DNA from 3 places in the Janthinobacterium sp. GW822-FHT07H11 genome. Region 2 is predicted to be linked to each of the others. Evidence: predicted binding sites of a transcription regulator. Region 2 holds the regulator's gene; each other region holds the start of a gene.

Evidence for each region. The regulator FNR, encoded in region 2, switches genes on or off when oxygen is low (the NO sensors DNR and NnrR bind a similar motif). The targets are predictions, from matches to a motif close to TTGATNNNNATCAA.
Region 1: the regulator FNR is predicted to act here: its motif matches at 3,471-3,484, upstream of ubiU (ubiquinone anaerobic biosynthesis protein UbiU).
Region 3: the regulator FNR is predicted to act here: its motif matches at 3,537-3,550, upstream of AC3RCJ_RS22490 (universal stress protein).

What each region holds. Positions count from the first base shown of each region.
Region 1 covers NZ_CM179507.1:2,563,127-2,569,573, forward strand. Annotated here, with positions in the region: gene AC3RCJ_RS11465 (Pls/PosA family non-ribosomal peptide synthetase) at 1-62, opposite strand, end outside; gene AC3RCJ_RS11470 (anaerobic ribonucleoside-triphosphate reductase activating protein) at 211-915, opposite strand; gene nrdD (anaerobic ribonucleoside-triphosphate reductase) at 908-1,105, opposite strand; gene AC3RCJ_RS11480 (ribonucleoside triphosphate reductase) at 1,102-2,850, opposite strand; gene AC3RCJ_RS11485 (hypothetical protein) at 2,969-3,385, opposite strand; gene ubiU (ubiquinone anaerobic biosynthesis protein UbiU) at 3,548-4,585, shown strand; gene ubiV (ubiquinone anaerobic biosynthesis protein UbiV) at 4,726-5,622, shown strand; gene ubiT (ubiquinone anaerobic biosynthesis accessory factor UbiT) at 5,643-6,182, shown strand; gene AC3RCJ_RS11505 (carbamoyltransferase family protein) at 6,260-6,447, shown strand, end outside.
Region 2 covers NZ_CM179507.1:325,454-331,900, forward strand. Annotated here, with positions in the region: gene ccoP (cytochrome-c oxidase, cbb3-type subunit III) at 1-688, shown strand, start outside; gene ccoG (cytochrome c oxidase accessory protein CcoG) at 693-2,075, shown strand; gene AC3RCJ_RS01415 (FixH family protein) at 2,222-2,746, shown strand; gene fnr (fumarate/nitrate reduction transcriptional regulator Fnr) at 2,873-3,631, opposite strand; gene AC3RCJ_RS01425 (response regulator) at 3,877-6,447, shown strand, end outside.
Region 3 covers NZ_CM179507.1:5,105,551-5,111,997, forward strand. Annotated here, with positions in the region: gene leuC (3-isopropylmalate dehydratase large subunit) at 1-138, opposite strand, end outside; gene AC3RCJ_RS22480 (chemotaxis protein CheA) at 413-2,302, opposite strand; gene AC3RCJ_RS22485 (protein phosphatase CheZ) at 2,302-3,171, opposite strand; gene AC3RCJ_RS22490 (universal stress protein) at 3,632-4,099, shown strand; gene AC3RCJ_RS22495 (response regulator) at 4,252-4,896, shown strand; gene AC3RCJ_RS22500 (Crp/Fnr family transcriptional regulator) at 5,230-6,045, shown strand; gene hemP (hemin uptake protein HemP) at 6,328-6,447, shown strand, end outside.

The sequences.
Region 1 (6,447 bases), 2.2 Mb from region 2:
CCGTACAGGATGTCGGCGTGGGTGGAAGGGATGCCTGGACTGGCTGCGGTGAAATCGTTCATGGATGACGCTTATCTGTAATGCTGTGTGAGGAATCTGACGGGCTGCGCATGGTGCGCGGCACAGTTGATACCTTACAGCACGCCAGACATTTCAGCGTTGCAGAACGGGGAATTTTGTGGGACTTTCAATAATTATGTGGCTGCAGGATCAACTGCCATGATTACGGAATGTAAAACGGGGAAACATGGCGCCGATTTGCGCCAAAGTAGCCGCCGCCGGATAGCCGTGCAGGGGGCGGCCGGACAGCGCCGCGTCCGCGCAGCCTTCGGCGCGGAACTGCTGCAACACGTAGTTGTCGACGCCTTTGGCGGCCAGGGTGGCGGCCAGGGCCAGCAGCTGTTCGTCTGGCAGCAGGTCAGGATGGGTCGTGGTGCGGCATTCGTAGGCGACGCCGCTGGCCAGGATGGCGTCCAGGCAGGCGCGCGCCGGGTCGCCGCTGCCGGCCACGCGGGTCACATGACGATAGTCGGCAAACGGCGCCTTGATGTCGAAGCCGACCCAGTCGACGAGGGGCAGCACTTCCTGCAGGCGCTGCGGATAGATGCAGGCCGTATGCAGGCCGATGCCGAAACCCAGCGCCCGGACGTCCTGCATGGCGCGCGCCAGCGCCGGGTCCATGCACGCTTCGCCGCCGCTGAAGACGACGGCGTCGACCAGGCCCGCGCGGCGCCGCAGCCAGGTCAGGACGTCCTGCCACGGCATGGCGCCCTCCTGCGTGCGCGGCTGCAGGTGCGGATTGTGGCAATAGCCGCAGCGCCAGGGGCAGCCCTGCACGAAGACCACGGCCGCCAGCTTGCCGGGATAGTCGGTGGCGGAAAAGGGCGTCAGGCCGCCCACTTTCAACTCAGCCATGGCAGGCGGGCTGGCCTACCCGGGCGCTCGCTTGCGTAAAATACTGGCGCTCGTGGAATTCGCCCTGCTTGCCGATGTTGAACGAGGCGACGGGGCGGTGGTAGCCCATCACGCGCGTCCAGATTTCGCAGCGCTGGCGTTCGCTGTCGAGCAGGGTGATGGCGGGGGTGAAGTCGGGACGTGCGTTCATGGCGTTTCCTCAAGTGATGGAGCAATGTGGGCCTGCTTGCGGGCGATCAGCTCCGCGTCGCAGGTGGGACAGAATTCATGTTTGCCGGCCAGGTAGCCGTGGCGCGGGCAGATGGAAAACGTGGGCGTGACGGTGATGTAGGGCAGGGAAAAGCGGCTCAGGGCGCGTTTCACCAGTTCGCGGCAGGCGTTGGCGTCCGACAGCGCTTCCGTCATGTACAGGTGCAGCACCGTGCCGCCCGTGTACTTGCGCTGCAGCGCATCCTGCAATTCCAGTGCCTCGAACGGATCGTCCGTGTGGCCCACGGGCAGCTGCGACGAGTTCGTGTAATACGGGTTGTCCGGCGTGCCGGCCTGCAGGATGGACGGATAGCGCTTGCGGTCTTCGCGGGCGAAGCGGTACGTCGTGCCTTCGGCCGGCGTCGCTTCCAGGTTGTACATATGGCCCGTCTCTTCCTGGAATTGCACCATGCGCTCGCGCACGTGGTCGAGCAGGCGCACGGCCAGCGCATGGCCTTCGGGCGTCGTGATGTCGTAAGCGTCGCCGCTGAAATTGCGGATCATCTCGTTGATGCCGTTCACGCCCAGGGTGGAAAAGTGATTGCGCAGGGTGCCCAGGTAGCGCTTCGTGTACGGGAACAGGCCTTGCTGCATCAGTTCCTCGATGGTGCGGCGCTTGATTTCCAGGCTGACCTTGCCCAGTTCCAGCAGGCGGTCCAGGTCCGCCATCAAGGCTGGCTCGTCGCCGCGCCACAGGTGGCCCAGGCGCGCGCAGTTGATGGTCACCACGCCCAGGGAACCCGTCTGCTCGGCGGAACCGAACAGGCCATTGCCCCTTTTCAGCAGTTCGCGCAAATCCAGCTGCAAGCGGCAGCACATGGAGCGTATCATGTTCGGCTTGAGTTCCGAATTGATGAAATTCTGGAAGTAGGGCAGGCCGTAGCGCGCCGTCATTTCGAACAGGCGTTCCGCGTTTTCGCTATGCCAGTCGAAATCCCCGGTGATGTTATAGGTGGGGATGGGGAAGGTAAAGACGCGGCCCTTGGCGTCGCCCGCCATCATGATTTCGATGTAGGCGCGGTTGATCATGTCCATCTCCGCCTGCAGCTCGCCATAGCTGAAGTCCATCTCCTGGCCGGCGATGACGGGAATCTGCCCGCGCAGGTCGTCCGGGCAGACCCAGTCGAAGGTGAGGTTGGTAAACGGCGTCTGCGTGCCCCAGCGCGATGGCACGTTGAGGTTGAAGATCAGCTCCTGCATGTACTGGCGCACGTCTTCGTAGCGCAGGCCGTCCTTGCGGATGTAGGGCGCCATGTAGGTGTCGAAGGAACTGAAGGCCTGCGCGCCGGCCCACTCGTTCTGCAGGGTGCCGAGGAAATTGACGATCTGGCCGATGGCGCTCGACATGTGCTTGGGCGGACCTGATTCGATCTTGCCCGGCACGCCGTTCAAGCCTTCATGCAGCAGGGTGCGCAGCGACCAGCCGGCGCAGTAGCCGGCCAGCATGTCGAGGTCGTGGATGTGCAGCGCCGCTTCGCGGTGCGCCGCGCCCACCTCCGGCGGATACACCTGGTCCAGCCAGTAGTTGGCGATGACCTTGCCCGACACGTTGAGTATCAGGCCGCCCAGCGAATATCCCTGGTTGGCGTTGGCGTTGACGCGCCAGTCGCGCCGCTCCAGGTATTCATTGATGGACGCGGCGACATCGACCTGGCCGCGTGTGGGGGAAACTGCATTCGTCGTCATGAAACCTCCAATAAACACAACATGCGGTGTTTTTATGAAGGTTATCCACTAAATGTAGTGCAGTCAAAGGTGGCGTGCAAGCGATTCGCGTATCCTTGATCCAGGTGAAAAAACCACCTCAGCCGCTTTTGTTCCAGCGCGTTTCGCGCAGGATCAGCCAGCTCGCGCAAAAGAACGCGGCGCCGCAGGCGGCGATGCTGGCGACGGAGGCGGGCAGCACGTGGGTCCAGATTTCCAGTGGCGTATAGGTGCTCCAGCTGGCCACGCGCGCGTCGAAGGTGACGTAGTTCGCCAGCAGCCAGTAGACGGCCAGCAGGCCCGTGCAGATGGCGGCCTGGCGCAGCAGGGGCATGTGGCGGCGCGCGAACACGGCCAGCAGGAACAGCAGCAGCACGCCCGGATACGCGCCCAGCACTTCCGGCGACAGCAAGGAGACGGTCCCCGCGTCATGGCCGTCGGCCGGTCCGGCCCACTGCACCTGCAGCGCGGTGAGGAACAGGGTGAGCAGGAAAATCAGCAGCGGTTTGCGGGTCATGGCGGGCAATCGAAGAGGGAGAAAAGGGGGGCATTCTACAGCCAGGTCAAGCAAGTTGAACGCGCGCCAGCCATGCAAGCATTCCTTCACCTGCATCAAGGACTGGGTGGCATGGGCGGGGCTATAGTCTCGACCCTGAGCCGCCACAGGATTGTGAACATCATGAAGCTAGAAGCAAGCATCGCCACCCATGCGGCCGGACCGCTGGAGCTGGTCTGTCCCGCCGGCAGCCTGCCGGCCCTGAAGGCCGCCGTCGACAATGGCGCCGACACCGTGTACCTGGGTTTTCGCGACGCCACCAATGCGCGCAATTTCGCCGGCCTCAATTTCGACGAGAAGGCCATCGCCGAGGGCGTGCGCTATGCCCATCAATATGGACGCAAGGTGCTGCTGGCGCTGAATACCTATCCGCAGCCGCATAACTGGGCCGTGTGGCGCAGCGCCATCGACCGCGCCGCGCAAGCCGGCATCGACGCCATGATCGTCGCCGATCCGGGCCTGATGGCCTACGCGGCCCAGCACCAGCCGCAGCTGCGCCTGCACCTGTCCGTGCAGGGCTCGGCCACCAATTATGAAGCCATCAATTTCTATCGCGAGCACTTCGGCATCGCCCGCGCCGTGCTGCCGCGCGTGCTGTCGATGGCGCAGGTCGAGCAATTGATCAGCAAGACCGACGTCGAGATCGAGGTCTTCGGCTTTGGCAGCCTGTGCGTGATGGTCGAAGGGCGCTGCGCGCTGTCCTCGTATGCGACGGGCGAGGCGCCGAACACGCACGGCGTGTGCTCGCCGGCCAAGTCCGTGCGCTGGCTCGAGACGCCGAACGGCCTCGAGTCGCGCCTGAACGGCGTGCTGATCGACCGCTATGCGCCCGGCGAAAACGCCAGTTACCCGACCCTGTGCAAGGGACGCTTCGAGGTCAACGACGAGGAGTACTACGCCATCGAGGAGCCGGCCAGCCTGAACACGCTGGCGCTGCTGCCGCAACTGATCGCCATGGGCGTGCGCGCCGTCAAAATCGAAGGCCGCCAGCGCAGCCCTGCCTACGTGGCGCAGGTGACGCGCGTGTGGCGCGAAGCGATCGACGCCTGCCGCGAAGGCAATGCGCGCTACGCCGTCAAGCCGGGCTGGATGGCGGCCATGGACAAGCTGGCCGAAGGCCAGCAGCACACCTTGGGCGCGTATCACCGCTCCTGGAAATAGCAAGACCTACTGCGCGTCCCGGGGCGCGGCCTGCGATGCTCACCGCCTCGGCGGCCCCGTGCCGGAGCACGGCTGCGCTTCCCGGCCCCGCCGCGAGCCGCTCGCTACGCTTTTGTCACTTAAAAAATACTGGAAAAGGCATGCTAAAACTATCGTTGGGTCCCTTGCTGTACTACTGGCCGCGCGCCACCGTCTTCGAGTTTTATCAGCAGATTGCCGCCACCGCCGTCGATATCGTCTACCTGGGCGAAACCGTGTGCTCGCGCCGGCATGAGCTGCGCCTGGCCGACTGGCTCGATATCGCCGACATGCTGGCCGCCGCCGGCAAGGAGGTGGTGCTGTCGACGCAGGCGCTGATCGAGGCGGGCGCCGAACTGGCTACCCTGCGCCGCATCACGGGCAATGGCCGCTATGTCGTCGAGGCCAATGACATGGGCGCCGTGCACTGCATGGAAAAGGGCGCGCCCTTCGTCGCCGGCCCCCATTTGAACGTGTTCAATGGCCCCAGCCTGCAATTGCTGGCGCGCCTCGGTGCGCGGCGCTGGGTGATGCCGCTGGAAATGGGCCAGGCGGCACTGGCTGAAATGCAGCGCCAGCTGCCCGAGGGCATGGAGACGGAAGTGTTCGCCTATGGCCGCATGCCGCTGGCGTTTTCCGCGCGCTGTTTCACGGCGCGCAACCGCAACCTGCCGAAGGACGATTGCGGCTACAGCTGCCTGGAAGAGCCGGACGGCCTGCTGATGCGCACGCGTGACGACGTGCCCTTCCTGGTGCTGAACGGCACGCAGACGCAATCGGCGCTGGTCTACAACCTCGTGCGCGAACTCGACGTCATGCGGGACATGGGCGTGTCCGTTGCGCGCATCAGTCCGCAAGCGATGCATACGGACCAGGTGATCGCCATCTTCGACCGCGCCCGGCGCGGCCAGGTCAGCGGCGTGGGCGCCCAGGCGCAACTGGCCGCCTGCCAGCCCGCCGGTGCCTGCGATGGCTACTGGCATGGCCAGCCCGGCATGGAACTGGGCGCCGCCCATTGAATGAATTGAAAGGAAATACCATGCAAGATCAACTGGACCGGTTGCCGGTCCCTGTGCCCGCTCCTGCAGGCGCGCGTCCGACCCGGCCGCCGATGGCCTACCGGCTGCCCGAACCGCTGGCCGACCTGCTGTCCAAGCTGCCGCCGTATCCCGCGTCGTGGCTGTTCGTGCAGGGCCTGAACCGCCTGCTGGCGCCGCAGCTGCCCGACGACGTGCGGCGCAGCCTGGAAGGGCGCAGCCTGCGCCTGCGCCTGGTCGATGCGGGGATCGCCTTCGATTTCGAGTGGCAGGGCACGGTCTTCGTGGCCGAGCGCTATGTCGACGTGCCCGACCTGTGCATCGCCGCCAGCGTGCATGACCTGATGCTGCTGGCGCGGCGCCAGGAGGACCCGGACACCCTGTTCTTCAGCCGCCGCCTGAGCCTGGAAGGCGATACGGAGCTGGGCCTGCTGTTCAAGAACACGCTCGATGCCATCGAGCTGCCGCCGTTCGACCTGCAGGCGCTGGGACCACGGCGCGTGCTGGCCCATTTGCGCGACCGGGGAGCGCGGGGAGGGTGAGCGGAGGCTGGCAATGGCCGGGACAGGCCTGCGATAATACGGCTTTTGCCCGCCAGTCCGGGCGCCCCTGGAATCGTATGGCACTCAATATCATCGGCCTGTCAGCCGGCCACGACTCGGCTTGCTGCCTGCTGCGCGACGGCGTGCTGGTGGCGGCCGTGCAGGAAGAGCGTTTTACGCGCATCAAGAACGATGGCGCCTTGCCGCTGCAGGCTTTCGAATTTTGCCTGCGGCAGGCGGGGCTGGCGCGCGCCGATATCGGCGC
Region 2 (6,447 bases):
CTACCTGTTCCTGTATCCGGGCCTGGGCACCTATGCCGGCAGCCTGGGCTGGAAATCGACGGGCCAGTACGAGGAAGAGCTGAAGAAGGCGGAAGCCGATTACGGCCCCCTGTTCAACAAGTACCTGAGCCAGGATATCAAGACGGTAGCTGCCGATCCGCAAGCGCAAGCCATCGGCCAGCGCCTGTTCCTGACCTACTGCGCGCAATGCCACGGTTCGGATGCGCGCGGCAACAAGGGCTTCCCCAACCTGACGGACAAGGACTGGCTGTATGGCGGCGATCCTGCCACCATCAAGACCACCATCATGCATGGCCGCAATGGCCAGATGCCGCCGATGGGTGCCGCGCTCGGTTCCGAAAAAGACATCGAGAACGTGGCCCACTACGTGCTGAGCCTGTCCGGTTCCACCTCGGACCCCGTCAAATCCGTGCTGGGCAAGGGCAAGTTCGGTGCCTGCATGGCCTGTCACGGCGCCGATGCCAAGGGTAACCCGATGCTGGGCGCGCCCAACCTGACGGACAAGATCTGGCTGTACGGCGGCAGTGCTGATACCATCATGGAAACGGTCCGCAAGGGACGCAACAACACCATGCCGGCCTTCAGTGACTTCCTCGGCGAATCGAAAGTCCACGTGCTGTCGGCCTATGTCTGGAGCCTGTCGAATCCCCAGACGCCCGTGAAATGATGTAATGGAACCTCAAGTCATCAAGATGTATGCGGCCCGCGAGCAAATCTATCCTCGCGAGGCCAAAGGACGCTACGCTACCTGGCGATGGGTATGCGTCTGGCTTACCCAGCTGGCGTTCTACGGCTTGCCGTGGCTGAACTGGAATGGCAGGCAAGCCCTGCTGTTCGATTTGACCACGCGCAAGTTCTACATTTTCGGCGTCGTGCTGTGGCCCCAGGATTTCATCTATCTGGCGGCCCTGCTGATCATCTGTGCCTATCTGCTGTTCCTCGTCACGGCCATTGCGGGGCGGGTCTGGTGCGGCTTCTCCTGCCCGCAAACGGTGTACACGGAAATCTTCCTGTGGGTCGAGCGCCGCATCGAGGGCACGCGCAGCGCGCGCATGGCCCTCGACAAGCAGGGTCCGTCCCTGCGCAAGACGGCCAAGAAGACGGCCAAGCACCTGGTGTGGGGCGCCATTGCCCTGTGGACGGGCTTTACCTTTGTCGGCTACTTCACGCCGATCAAGGAACTCGCGCATTCCGTGCAAACCCTCAACTTCGGTCCCTGGGAATGGTTCTGGGTGCTGTTCTACAGCCTGGCAACCTACGGCAACGCGGGCTGGCTGCGCGAGCAGGTGTGCAAATACATGTGCCCCTACGCGCGCTTCCAGAGCGCCATGTTCGACCAGGACACCCTGATCATCACCTACGATGCCAAGCGCGGCGAACCACGCGGCGCCATGAGCAAGAAGGCCGGCAACAACGACAAGCTGGGCGACTGCATCGACTGCACCCTGTGCGTGCAGGTGTGTCCGACCGGTATCGATATCCGCAACGGCCTGCAGTATGAATGCATCGGCTGCGCGGCCTGCGTCGATGCCTGCAATACCGTGATGGACAAGGTCGAGCGGCCGCGTGGCTTGATACGCTACAGTACCGACCATGCGATGGAAAACAACTTCAATTCGAAGCAGATCCGCCAGCGCGCCATGCGCCCGCGCGTGCTGATCTACACGTCCATCCTGGCCCTGATCATCATCGCCGTGTGTACCTCGCTGGCCCTGCGCACGCCGCTGAAGATGGACGTGATCCGCGACCGCGGTTCGATGGGACGCGAAGTGGAAGACGGCATGATCGAAAACGTCTACCGCCTGCAGATCATGAACACCTCCGAGCAAACCCAGCATTTTAAAATCAGCGCTTCCGGCTTGCCGGGCCTGACCTTGCTGACGCGCGAGGAAGTGACCTTGCAGCCGACGGAAACGCTGGGCTGGCCGATCCGCCTGCGCGTGCCGCACGGCGTGGGAGAAAAGGGGTCGAACAAGATCGCAATCGAGTTGCAATCGCTGGACGACCCGTCGCTGCATGTGCGTGAAAGCGCGGTCTTCATCGTGCCGCGGTGATGTTGATTTGGGGTCGGACCCTCCGGGTCCGACCCCGGTATTTCGCCGCAGGGGTATCATCAATCATGCGCTAGGGTCACTTGATTTTCAACCCGGAAGCAAAAGCTGGGGTCAGACCCAAAGGGTCCGGCCCCAAGGAGAACACAATGTCCGACAGTCTGAAACTGCAACCTCCCGTTGCACCGTGGTACAAGCATCGCTGGCCATGGCTGCTGATGATCGGTCCCGGCCTGTCCGTGGTCGTCGGCAGCTTCATGGGCTATATTGCGTTTACGCAACCCGATGCGCTGGTGGTGGGCGATTATTACAAGCAGGGCAAGGCCATCAACCAGGATTTGAAGCGCGACACGGCCGCCAGCAACCTGGCCATGGACACCAGCCTGTCCTACGACGTGGCGCAGGCGCGCCTGGCCGGTTCCGTGCACAGCTTCGGCAAGGCCTACCAGGGCCCGCTGCAACTGCACCTGGCGCATGCGACCCTGCCGGAAAAAGACATCAAGCTGCTGGTGCAGCCCGATGCCCAGGGTAATTTCTCGGTGGCGCTGCCGATGCTCGAGCGCAGCCGCTGGCAGGTACTGGTGGAAAACGACAAGCGCGAATGGCGCCTGTCCGGCATCTGGACCTGGCCGCTGCAGCGCAGCATCGCGCTGCACGCCGATGAAGAGCTATAACGTACAGCGCCGGGAAAAAACCGTAGCGAGCGGCAGTGATTTGTGGCTAAGAAGCGCAGCTGTGCTAGAGCACAGCGAGCATCGCAGGCCGCAAAGCGCGACGCGCAGCAGGTTTTGACGGTGCTGTTATTTGCAGATGTCGGTGCCGGCCGTAATGGCCTTCAGTTTGGCTGGCTGCAAGATCTCGATCTCGCGGTTGGAGACGCGCAGCCAGCCTTCCTTCTTAAATTTCGACAATAAACGGCTGACGCTCTCGATGGTCAGGCCCAGGTAATTGCCGATTTCCTCGCGCGACATGCGCAGCTGGAACTTGCTGCTCGAATAGCCGCGCGCTTCATAGCGCGACGCCAGGTTGACGATGAAGGCGGCAAAGCGCTGCGTCGCCTGCATGTTACCCAACAACAACATGACACTTTGCTCACGCGTGATTTCCTGGCTCATCATGCGGTGGAAATGGCGCAGCAGGGTCGGCATATTGCCCAGCAATTGTTCCAGGCTGGAAAACGGGATTTCACATACTTCGCTGTCTTCCAGGGCCACCGCATTACAGTGGTGGCGGTCGGCGCTGATGGCATCCATGCCCAGCAGTTCGCCGGCCATCTGGAAACCCGTCACCTGCTCTTCGCCGCCCGGATTGATCTGGTAGGTCTTGAAGTGGCCCAGGCGGATCGCATACAGGTTCTGGAACGAGTCGCCGATGCGGAACAGCGAAGCGCCGCGCACGATCTTGCGGCGGCGTCCGATAATCTGGTCCAGCCTGTCCATGTCGCCCACATCGAGCCCCATCGGCAGGCACAATTGGTGCATGCTGCAGGTCGAGCATCGCGCACGCAACGCTTCCACGGTCACTGTGGGCAAGGTTGGAGAGAGTAGCGCTTCAGTCATGTCGGTACCTTTTAGAAAATGCAACAACAAGTTTACTGCATACACGGTTGCCGTGTGCCAATTTCACCGTAATTTCGCCGAATAAACGACGTCTTGCATTTAATTATATGGCAACATCGTCAAAAGACCATGTGGGGAGGGGAAATTGCGCGGTGGCGCTTGCCAAGCTGGGGTATTGATAGGAAAATTCTTGACAGCATTATCTGCCTCTGCCGCCTGTGCCGCCCGGTACTGAAAAGGAAACTATGAAGCCTCTCGGCATAAAAGCAAAAGTCGCGCTGGCAACCAGCCTGACCTCGATCGCCATGATTGCCCTGGTTACCATGATACAGGTGCGGCACATGCGCGACGACTTCACCAAGGTACTGCTGAGCCAGCAGTCGGCCCTGATCACCCGCACGGCCGCTGAACTCGATGACAAGCTGGCCATGCTGCTGCAGATCGTCACGCTGACGGCCAGGCAGCAGCCGCCCGAATTGATTGCCCAGCCCGCCCAGTTGCGCCAATATTATTCGCGCCGCTCGATGCTGGTGCTGTTCGACGACGTGCTAGTGCTGGACGCGCATGGCGCCGTCGTGGCCGACATGCCGGAAGTGGCGGGACGCGCTGGCATCAACGTCGCCGAGCGCGAGTATTTCCAGACCGTGCTGCGCACGCGCCAGCCCATGATCACCGAACCGATGCTGGGCAAATCGAGCGGCCTGCCCATCGTGCAGATGGCGGCACCCGTGCTGGGCGCCGACGGCCAGGTGGCCGGCGTGGTGATCGGCGTGCTGCGCCTGTACAAGGACAACCTGCTGGGCCGCCTGCGCACGGAAAAGATCGGCAAGAGCGGCTATTACTTCATCCTCACGCGCGGCGCCGTGCCGCGCTACGTGCTGCATCCCGATACCAGCCGCTTGCTGCAGCCGCGCCAGCCGAACGCCAACCTGACCACCACGCAGCTGCTGAAGGACGACGGCGAAGGCAGCATGGTCAGCACCAACAGCCGCGGCATCACGGCCGTCAACAGCTTCAAGCGCCTGAAGTCCGTAAACTGGCTGCTCGCGGCCTCGCTGCCCATCGATGACGCCTTCGAACCGTTCGACGGCGTGCTATACCGGCTGGTGCTGTGGAGCACCCTGGCCTCGCTGCTGGCCGCGGCAGTGCTGGGCTGGGTCACCGTGCGCCTGCTGTCGCCGCTGGTGCGCCTGCGCGACACCCTGCAAGCGCTGCGCAGCAGCGGCAGCCGCTTCACCCCCGTGCCGGTGCAGCAGCGCGACGAGATCGGCGAACTGACGGAAGCGTTCAACGGCCTGATGAGCGAACGCGACCGCCTGCAGCAGGAGCTCGAATCGCGCGCGGCGGAACTGGAACAGGAACGCGACCGGGCCGAGGCGGCCAACCGCGCGAAGAGCGATTTCGTGGCCAATATGAGCCATGAAATCCGCACCCCGCTCAATGCCGTGCTGGGCATGGTGTATCTGCTCGGAAATACCAAGCTCGATACGGAACAGCGCAAGTATCTGACCATGGTGCGCGTGGCGGGCCAGTCGCTGCTGGGCATCCTGAACGACGTGCTCGACTATTCGAAGATCGAGGCGCGCCGCATGGAATTGTCGCCCGTCGAATTCGACCTCGACGAAGTCATGAATACGCTGGCCACGACCATGACCATGAATGCGGGCGAGAAGGAGCTGGAGCTGGCCATCGCCGTCGAACCCGACGTGCCGCGGCGCCTGCTGGGCGATGCCCAGCGCCTGCAGCAAATCCTCGTCAACCTGGCCGGCAACGCCATCAAGTTTACCGAGAGCGGCGAAGTGGTGGTGGCCGTCAGCCTGGCCGAGAAAGACAAGGGGCGCGCCTGGCTGCGCTTCGAAGTGCGCGATACGGGCATCGGCATGACAGAATTACAACAGCAGCAGCTGTTTGCCGCGTTTTCACAAGGCGACCAGAGCATCACGCGGCGCTTCGGCGGCACGGGCCTGGGCCTGGCCATCAGCAAGCAGCTGATCCACATGATGGGCGGCGAAATCGCCGTCGCCAGCAGCGAAGGCAAGGGCAGCCGCTTCTGGTTCAGCGTGCCCTTCGAGATACTGGCGCAGCCAGCCGAAACGCGGCGCACGCCGACCCTGGGCCAGCTGCGCCTGCTGGTGGCCGACGATAACCGCACCACGCGCGAACTGATCGTCAAACTGATCGAAGCGTGGGGCTGGAACGCCGACGAGGTCGATTCCGGCTTTGCCGCCATCGAACTGTACCGCGAGCGCCTGGCGCAGCAGCAGCCCTACGACGTGGTGCTGGCCGACTGGCACATGCCCGTCATGGACGGCCTGGCCACGGCCAAGGCCATCCGCCAGGCGGCCGCCGGCCAGCGCCAGCCCATCGTGGTGATGGTCAACGCCTTCGCCCGCAATCACCTGGAAGAAATCTCCAGCGCGGCCGAGGCCGACGTCGTGCTGATGAAGCCGATCACGGGTTCGAGCCTGTTCGACGCCCTGCACCAGGCGCTGATCGCCAAGCATGAGGGCGGCGAGCAGCGCATCCTGCACCAGCCGCTGGGCACGGAACTGGCCGGCGTGCATTTCCTGCTGGTGGAAGACAACCACCTGAACCAGGCCGTGGCGCGCGGCATCCTCGAACACATGGGCGCTACCCTGGACGTGGTCGGCGACGGCCTGCAGGCCGTGGAACGGCTGCGCACGGAAGCGCTGCGCTACGACATCGTGCTGATGGACATGCAGATGCCTGTCATGGACGGCTTCAGCGCCACCCACATCATCCGCACGGAACTGCGCCTGACCTTGCCCGTGATCGCCATGACGGCCGGCGTGCTG
Region 3 (6,447 bases), 1.6 Mb from region 2:
CACGCTGAGGCCATCGAAGGCTTGCGGGCTGGTGACTTCGTGCAGCAGGTGCCGGTCGATGTACAGAATTGTCGTGCCATCAGCGTCGGCCCGAACAACGTGGGATTCCCAAAGTTTGTCGTAAAGCGTCTTCATCATGATTTATGCAGCGTTGCCACAGCCTGTAGTAAGTAAACAAGTCATACGGAAATCAACAATGATTATGCCATATATTGTGCAATGCAGAACCAAAAGCAAGCCCGGCGTGGACTGGGCGATACAAAATTTGGTTCCATTTACCTATATGGCTAAAAAATTGCTGAATCTAAAATTCCGCCAAATACCTGGCGAAGCGAATAAAAACCGAAAAAAGCCGAAAAAAAAGCCCGCTGCAGAGGTCTGCAGCGGGCTGGGTGTGAACTTGCCAGTGTTTCTAGGCAGCCATGCGCACACTTCCCCTGCAACCATCCATCAGGAAAGATAGGCCCACGACTAGCACCAGCTCGCCTTCAGCCGAGCGGGCCGTGCCGGTAATGCCTTCCACTGTGATGGCCGTCATCGGCTTGATCACCAGGTCGGCCGTGCCGTCGACGGCTTCCACGGCGAGAATGTACGGCTGTGGCGCGGCGACAACAATGCCGACGCGCTCGCTGCACGACTCGTAGCCCAAAGCGCCGGCCAGCGAGCGCACGGGCAATGGACGGCCCTGGTCTTTCAGCACGGGCGCGCCACCCACTTCCATGAAGGTTTCCGGCAATTCGACGACGCGCTGCACCACGGCCATCGGCAGCGCCAGCGCGGCGCCCGAAGTGGAAACAAGCATGGTCGGCACGATCGACAGTTCGATCGGCAGGCGGATGGCGAATTTGGTGCCCTTGCCCAGCGTCGACTCGATGTGGATGGCGCCGCGGTTTTTCTCCACGGCCGTCTTGACCACGTCCATGCCCACGCCGCGTCCGGAGACGCTGGACGCGACTTCCTTGGTCGAGAAGCCCGGCAGGAACACCAGCTGGAAGCACTCGTCGTTGCTCAATTGCGCGTTTTCGCTGATCAAGCCCTTTTGCTGGGCCTTGCTGCGCAGGAAGACCGGGTCCATGCCCTTGCCATCATCCTGCAGCACGATCATGACACTGTTGGCTTCCTGCCATGCCTTGAGCGAAATATACGACTTGGCGGGTTTGCCGGCGGCCAGGCGCGCTTCCGGCGATTCGACGCCATGGTCGAGCGAATTGCGCAGCATGTGCACGAGCGGATCGTACAGGCTGTCCACCACCACGCGGTCGACTTCCGTCTCCGCGCCCTCGATGGTCAGTTCGACATCCTTGCCCAGGTCTTTCGCCAGTTCGCGCACCAGGCGCGGGAATTTCTGGAACAAACGGCCCACGGGCTGCATGCGCGTGGCCAGAGTCGCCCGCTGCAGTTCCGTCGAGTAGCGCGACGCGCGTTCCAGGGTTTCCGCCAGGGTCGCCATCAGGGTGGCGGCCTGGCCTTCGAATTTGAATTGCAGCAAGCGCTCGAGCAGCACGGCAGCCTGGTTGGCCGCCTGCACGGATTCACCGGCCACTTCCAGCAAGGCGTCGAGCTTGACGGCGTCGACGCGGATGCTGTCTTCCTTCACGGGCGCGGCGTGGCGCACGTCGGGACGCTCTTCGCGGCGGTCCACGCCATCCCAGTTCTTGCCGCCCGGCTTGGCGGCAGCGGCGGGCGCGGCCGATGGCGCAGCGGCGGCGGGCGCGGCAGGCGTGGCCGCCACGGCGGCGGCAGGCGCGACGGCCAGCTGGCTGCCGGCCGGCACGACCGCGTTATACATGCTTTCCCAGTCCAGTCCATCGGCGCCGACCGAAGAGACGGCGGCCGCTGGCGCGGGCTCGGCCACGGCGGCCACCGCCACTTCCGCCACCACGGCAGGCGCGGCGGCAGCGGCAGGCGCGTCCATGCTCTTGCCTTCGATGGCGTTGGTGAGGATGTGCTCAAGCTCTTCAGGCATGGCCGGCAAGGTTTCAGGCGCGGAACCATTGGCCAGCTCCGTCAGCTGGTCGGCCACGAAGCCGGACGCTTGCAGCGCCGCCTCGATGGCGATGGGGGTGACGGGCGCGGCACCCGTGCGCAAGGCATCGAACAGGTTTTCCGTCAGGTGGCAGGCCGCCACCAGCGCGGGCAAGCCCATGAAACCGGCACCGCCCTTGATCGTATGGAAGGAACGAAACACCGCATTGAGTGTCTCCTTGTTGTCAGGATCGCGCTCGAGGCGCAATAAGTGCTCTTCAACATTAACCGCAAGATCCATCGCCTCGACGACGAAATCCTTGAGCATATCGTCCATTAGAATCCCAAATCTGCAAGAAGGTCGTCTACATTATCCTGGTCCAGCGCCACCGACGGCACGGAAGGGCCCTGCATCAGCGGCACCGGCTTGTGCGCCAGTTTTTCGCGCACTTCGGCCGGCGCGTTGTCGCGCAGCAGCTGGGCGAGTTCGTTTTCCACCGTCTTGGTGATGTTGACCACTTTCTTGATCAGCTGTCCCGTGATGTCCTGGAAGTCCTGGGCCATCATGATTTCCAGCAAGCGCGCCTTTTCCGCTTCCGTCGCCTCGGCCACGGCTTGCGCGAACTGGCGCGAATCGCCGGCCAGCGCCTTGAATTCGTCCAGGCTCAGCTTGCCATCGAACAGGGCCGTCCAGCGGCCATCCATGTCCTTGGCTTTCTTCGACAGCACATCCTGCGCGGGCATGCCTTCGTCGAGCGTGTTCAGCACCTTGTTGGCGGCCTGTTCGGTGAGCGTGGCCACGTATTCCAGGCGGTCCTGCGCATCGACGATCTGCGACGACGCTTCCGTCAGCGCCTTGTCGTAGCCGAGTTCGCGCAAGGAATCGTGCAGCAGGCGCACGATGCCGCCCAGGCGCTCGAACATCGGCTTGTCGGACTGGTCGACAGGGTCGGCGCCTTCGGCCGCGGCGGCCACTGGCGCGGCCGGCGCAATGTCGGCCAGCGGCGCGGCGACAGCCTCGGGTTCCGGCGCCGCGGGCGGCGACACGGCGGCACCGGCCGACACGGAGTCGAACAGCGCATCGAAATCGTCATCCGCAATCACGGTGGGAGCGGGCGCGGCGGCAGGCGCGGGCGCCGGAACGGCCGCGCGTTGCGCAGATACTTCATCGAATAATGCATCGAAATCATCAGCGGCGTTGGTCATATCCCTGCTTCTCCATAATTTGTCAAAATTCCGCCTGAACTGTGCGTTTTACAGACTGATACCCGCAATTTCTCGATTAAGATGATTTGAGGCAATACCGCTGCGATGGTGCGAGTGTAGCAGGGCGCCGCCCTGTTGGTAAATCTCAAAACGCGCTTCCCCGCCGCAAAGCGGGTTTACAAGAGCTTTTCCTCAAGGAAATAAGTGTTCCCACTGTTGTATTTTGAAATACTACCATTGGCGTGCAGGCAAGAGCACCTATCTTGCAAGAAATCATACTCCTGTGCCGCACACACATCCACGATAATTACAGGCAAAAACGCAGTCTTTCAGCCAATGTTGTCTATACTGAAGGTGCAATAGTGTTGATAATTATCAAGTCTTTACATGAATACAATGCTGCAGCCACGTCTACAATAAGACTCGTTGTGCGCGCCGGTCCACTGATGAAGGAACTGCCATGTATAAGAAAATTCTGATCGCCACCGACGGTTCCACCGTCTCCAACCTGACCGCTTGCGCCGGTGTCGCCTTCGCCGAACAGATGCACGCCGATATCCTCGCCGTGTACGTCGCCCCCGAGTACCAGTACCCGGTCTACATCGAGATCATTCCTCCCAGCTATCCCAGCGAAGAGGAATACCGCATCGCCATGCGCAAGACGGGCGCCGAGCACTGGCAGCCCATCCTCGACGCGGCCGCCAAGCGGGGCCTGCAGGCGACGGGCCTGACGGCGTTTTCCGACAGCCCCGCCCTGAAGATTGTGGAAGTGGCGCAACTGCAGCAGTGCGACCTGATCTTCATGGGCTCGCACGGCCGCAGCGGCTGGGGCCAGCTGCTGCTGGGCAGCGTGACCAACAAGGTGTTGTCGCACTCGAAGCTGCCAGTGCTGGTGCACAGGCTGATCAAGGAACCACCGCCGCAATAGCGGGTCACATGGCAAGCGGATGGCGGCCTGTCCATGCCGCTCTGCCGTGTCGAGAAAACGGCAAGCCTGCCGCCATTTTCAGTTAATATGACAACCTTTCTCGTTTCTTAACATTTGGCTGCCAAGTAAGGGCCGGAACCGATAGCTCGCCTATGATACGCATTGTGATTGCCGACGACCACACCATCATGCGCGAAGGTCTCAAGCGCATTCTCGACGGCGCGCCGGACATCGACATCGTGGGCGAAGCCATCGACGGCTTCGAAGTGCTCAACCATGTGCGCCAGGGCGGCTTCGACCTGCTGCTGCTGGACCTGTCGATGCCGGGACGCAGCGGCGTCGACCTGATCCGGCAAATCCGCAGCGAAGCGCCCAAGCTGGCCATCCTGATCCTCACCATGCACGAGGAAGAGCAGTATGCGGTGCGCGCCATCCGCGCCGGCGCGCAAGGCTATCTGACCAAGGAAAGCGCGGGCACGCAGCTGGTGGGCGCCATCCACAAGGTAGCCTCGGGGCGCCCCTACATCAGCGCGGAAGTGGCCGAGCAGCTGGTGCTCAACATCATGATGCCGAATGAAAGCCTGCTGCACAAGCAGTTGTCGGACCGCGAATTCGAAGTATTTTCGCTGCTGGTGGCCGGCAAGTCGATCACGGAAATCGCCAACAACCTGCACCTGAGCGTCAAGACGGTGAGCACGCACAAGACGCGCATCATGCAAAAGATGGGCATGAGTTCGCTGTCGGAAATGGTGCAGTACGCTGTCGCCCACCGGCTGCTGTCGCCGTTCAAGACCTGAACCGGGCAGCAGCACCTGTAGGAACAATCCTACTTCCCCTACCTCAGCTCCTACCACCATATTCAGCCACTGCTGATATTAATTGCCTACGGTTGTTGGCATACTGAAACCAGTATTCAAGTTGCTGGGAAGTTACTTCATCACACAGCAAGTCTTCAGCGAATTGAGCAATACCTGCCTGGACGAGCACCGCCGCCCCCTGACAGCGTGCGCGCCGCCCTTGCACATCCCGTCATTCAACTCTGAACTACCTGTTACCAGGAGATGAACATGCTGTCCACGCAAACGTCTGAAAACCGCCCTGCCTCCACCCCGCTGGTCCCATCGCCCTCGATGGAAGCGGGGCGCCAGCGCCAGGGGCGGCTGTGGTCGAACCTGAAGGAAGTATGCGACCTGCTGCATATCTCCAGCGCCTGCGCCATCGCCGCCGACGAGCTGCTGTTCCAGCACGTGCAGTTCAAGACGGGGCAGCGCGTGCATACCATCGGCCAGCCCTTCGATACCCTGTATATCGTCAACTCGGGCTTCCTGAAAACCGTGCTGATCGATGAATTCGGCAATGAGCAGGTACTGAGCTTTCCCATGAAGGGCGACATGCTGGGCGTCGATGGCATCCACTCGCGCCATTACTCGTCGGAAGCGGTGGCGCTGTCCGATTGCGACCTGATCCTGCTGCCGTTCAAGAAGCTGACGGCGCTGGGCCGTGTCCACCTGGAGCTGGAAAATGTCATGTATGGCGTGATGAGCCGCGAACTGGTGCGCGAACAGGCCATGATCGGCATGCTGGGCGCCCTCAGCGCCGAGGCGCGCGTGGCCCGCTTCCTCGTCTCGCTGGCCGACCGCTTCGCGCAGATGGGCTATTCCAGCAAGCTGTTCAACCTGCGCATGACGCGCCATGAAATCGGCAGCTACCTGGGCCTGACCCTGGAAACGGTCAGCCGCACCCTGTCCGCCTTCAATGAAATCGGCCTGATCACGGTTGACCAGCGCACCATCGGCATCAAGGACCCGGATGCGCTGAAAACCCTGCGCCGCCTGCCGCCGTCGCGTTCGCGCGCCAAGCAGCTGGCCGCCGCCAAGCTCAAGGCCGATACGGAAGCGGCGAGCACGGCCGCCATCGCTTCGGCGCCATTGCTGGCCACTATCTAGCGCCCTTCCACCGCATTCAAGCTTGGCACAGGCTTGACCCGGCCGGGGCGCGCACCGCCCCGCCGGGTCTTTTTTGCGTCTCCCGTCGCCCCGGCCGCCCAGGCAAGTCCCCCCTCCGGCAGGCGCGGCGCCCGCGCACAGGCATTTCCTCACTGCAATCTTCCAGCGCGCCCTGCCGCTGCAAAAAAGCGCGCCCCGCACACAAATAAGCCTTGCTTTTCGGGCCACATTCAACAATAATGCAAATACGAATCATTCTCAACTGAGACAAAGAAAGCCAACATGCAAAGCTCAAAACCAGCCTTGATCCAGGATGCCGCCAGCGCACACGTCCGCCCTCCCGTCAGCATGGCGCAACCGGCGCGCCGCATCACCAGCGAAGCGCTGCTGCAGCAGGGCCGC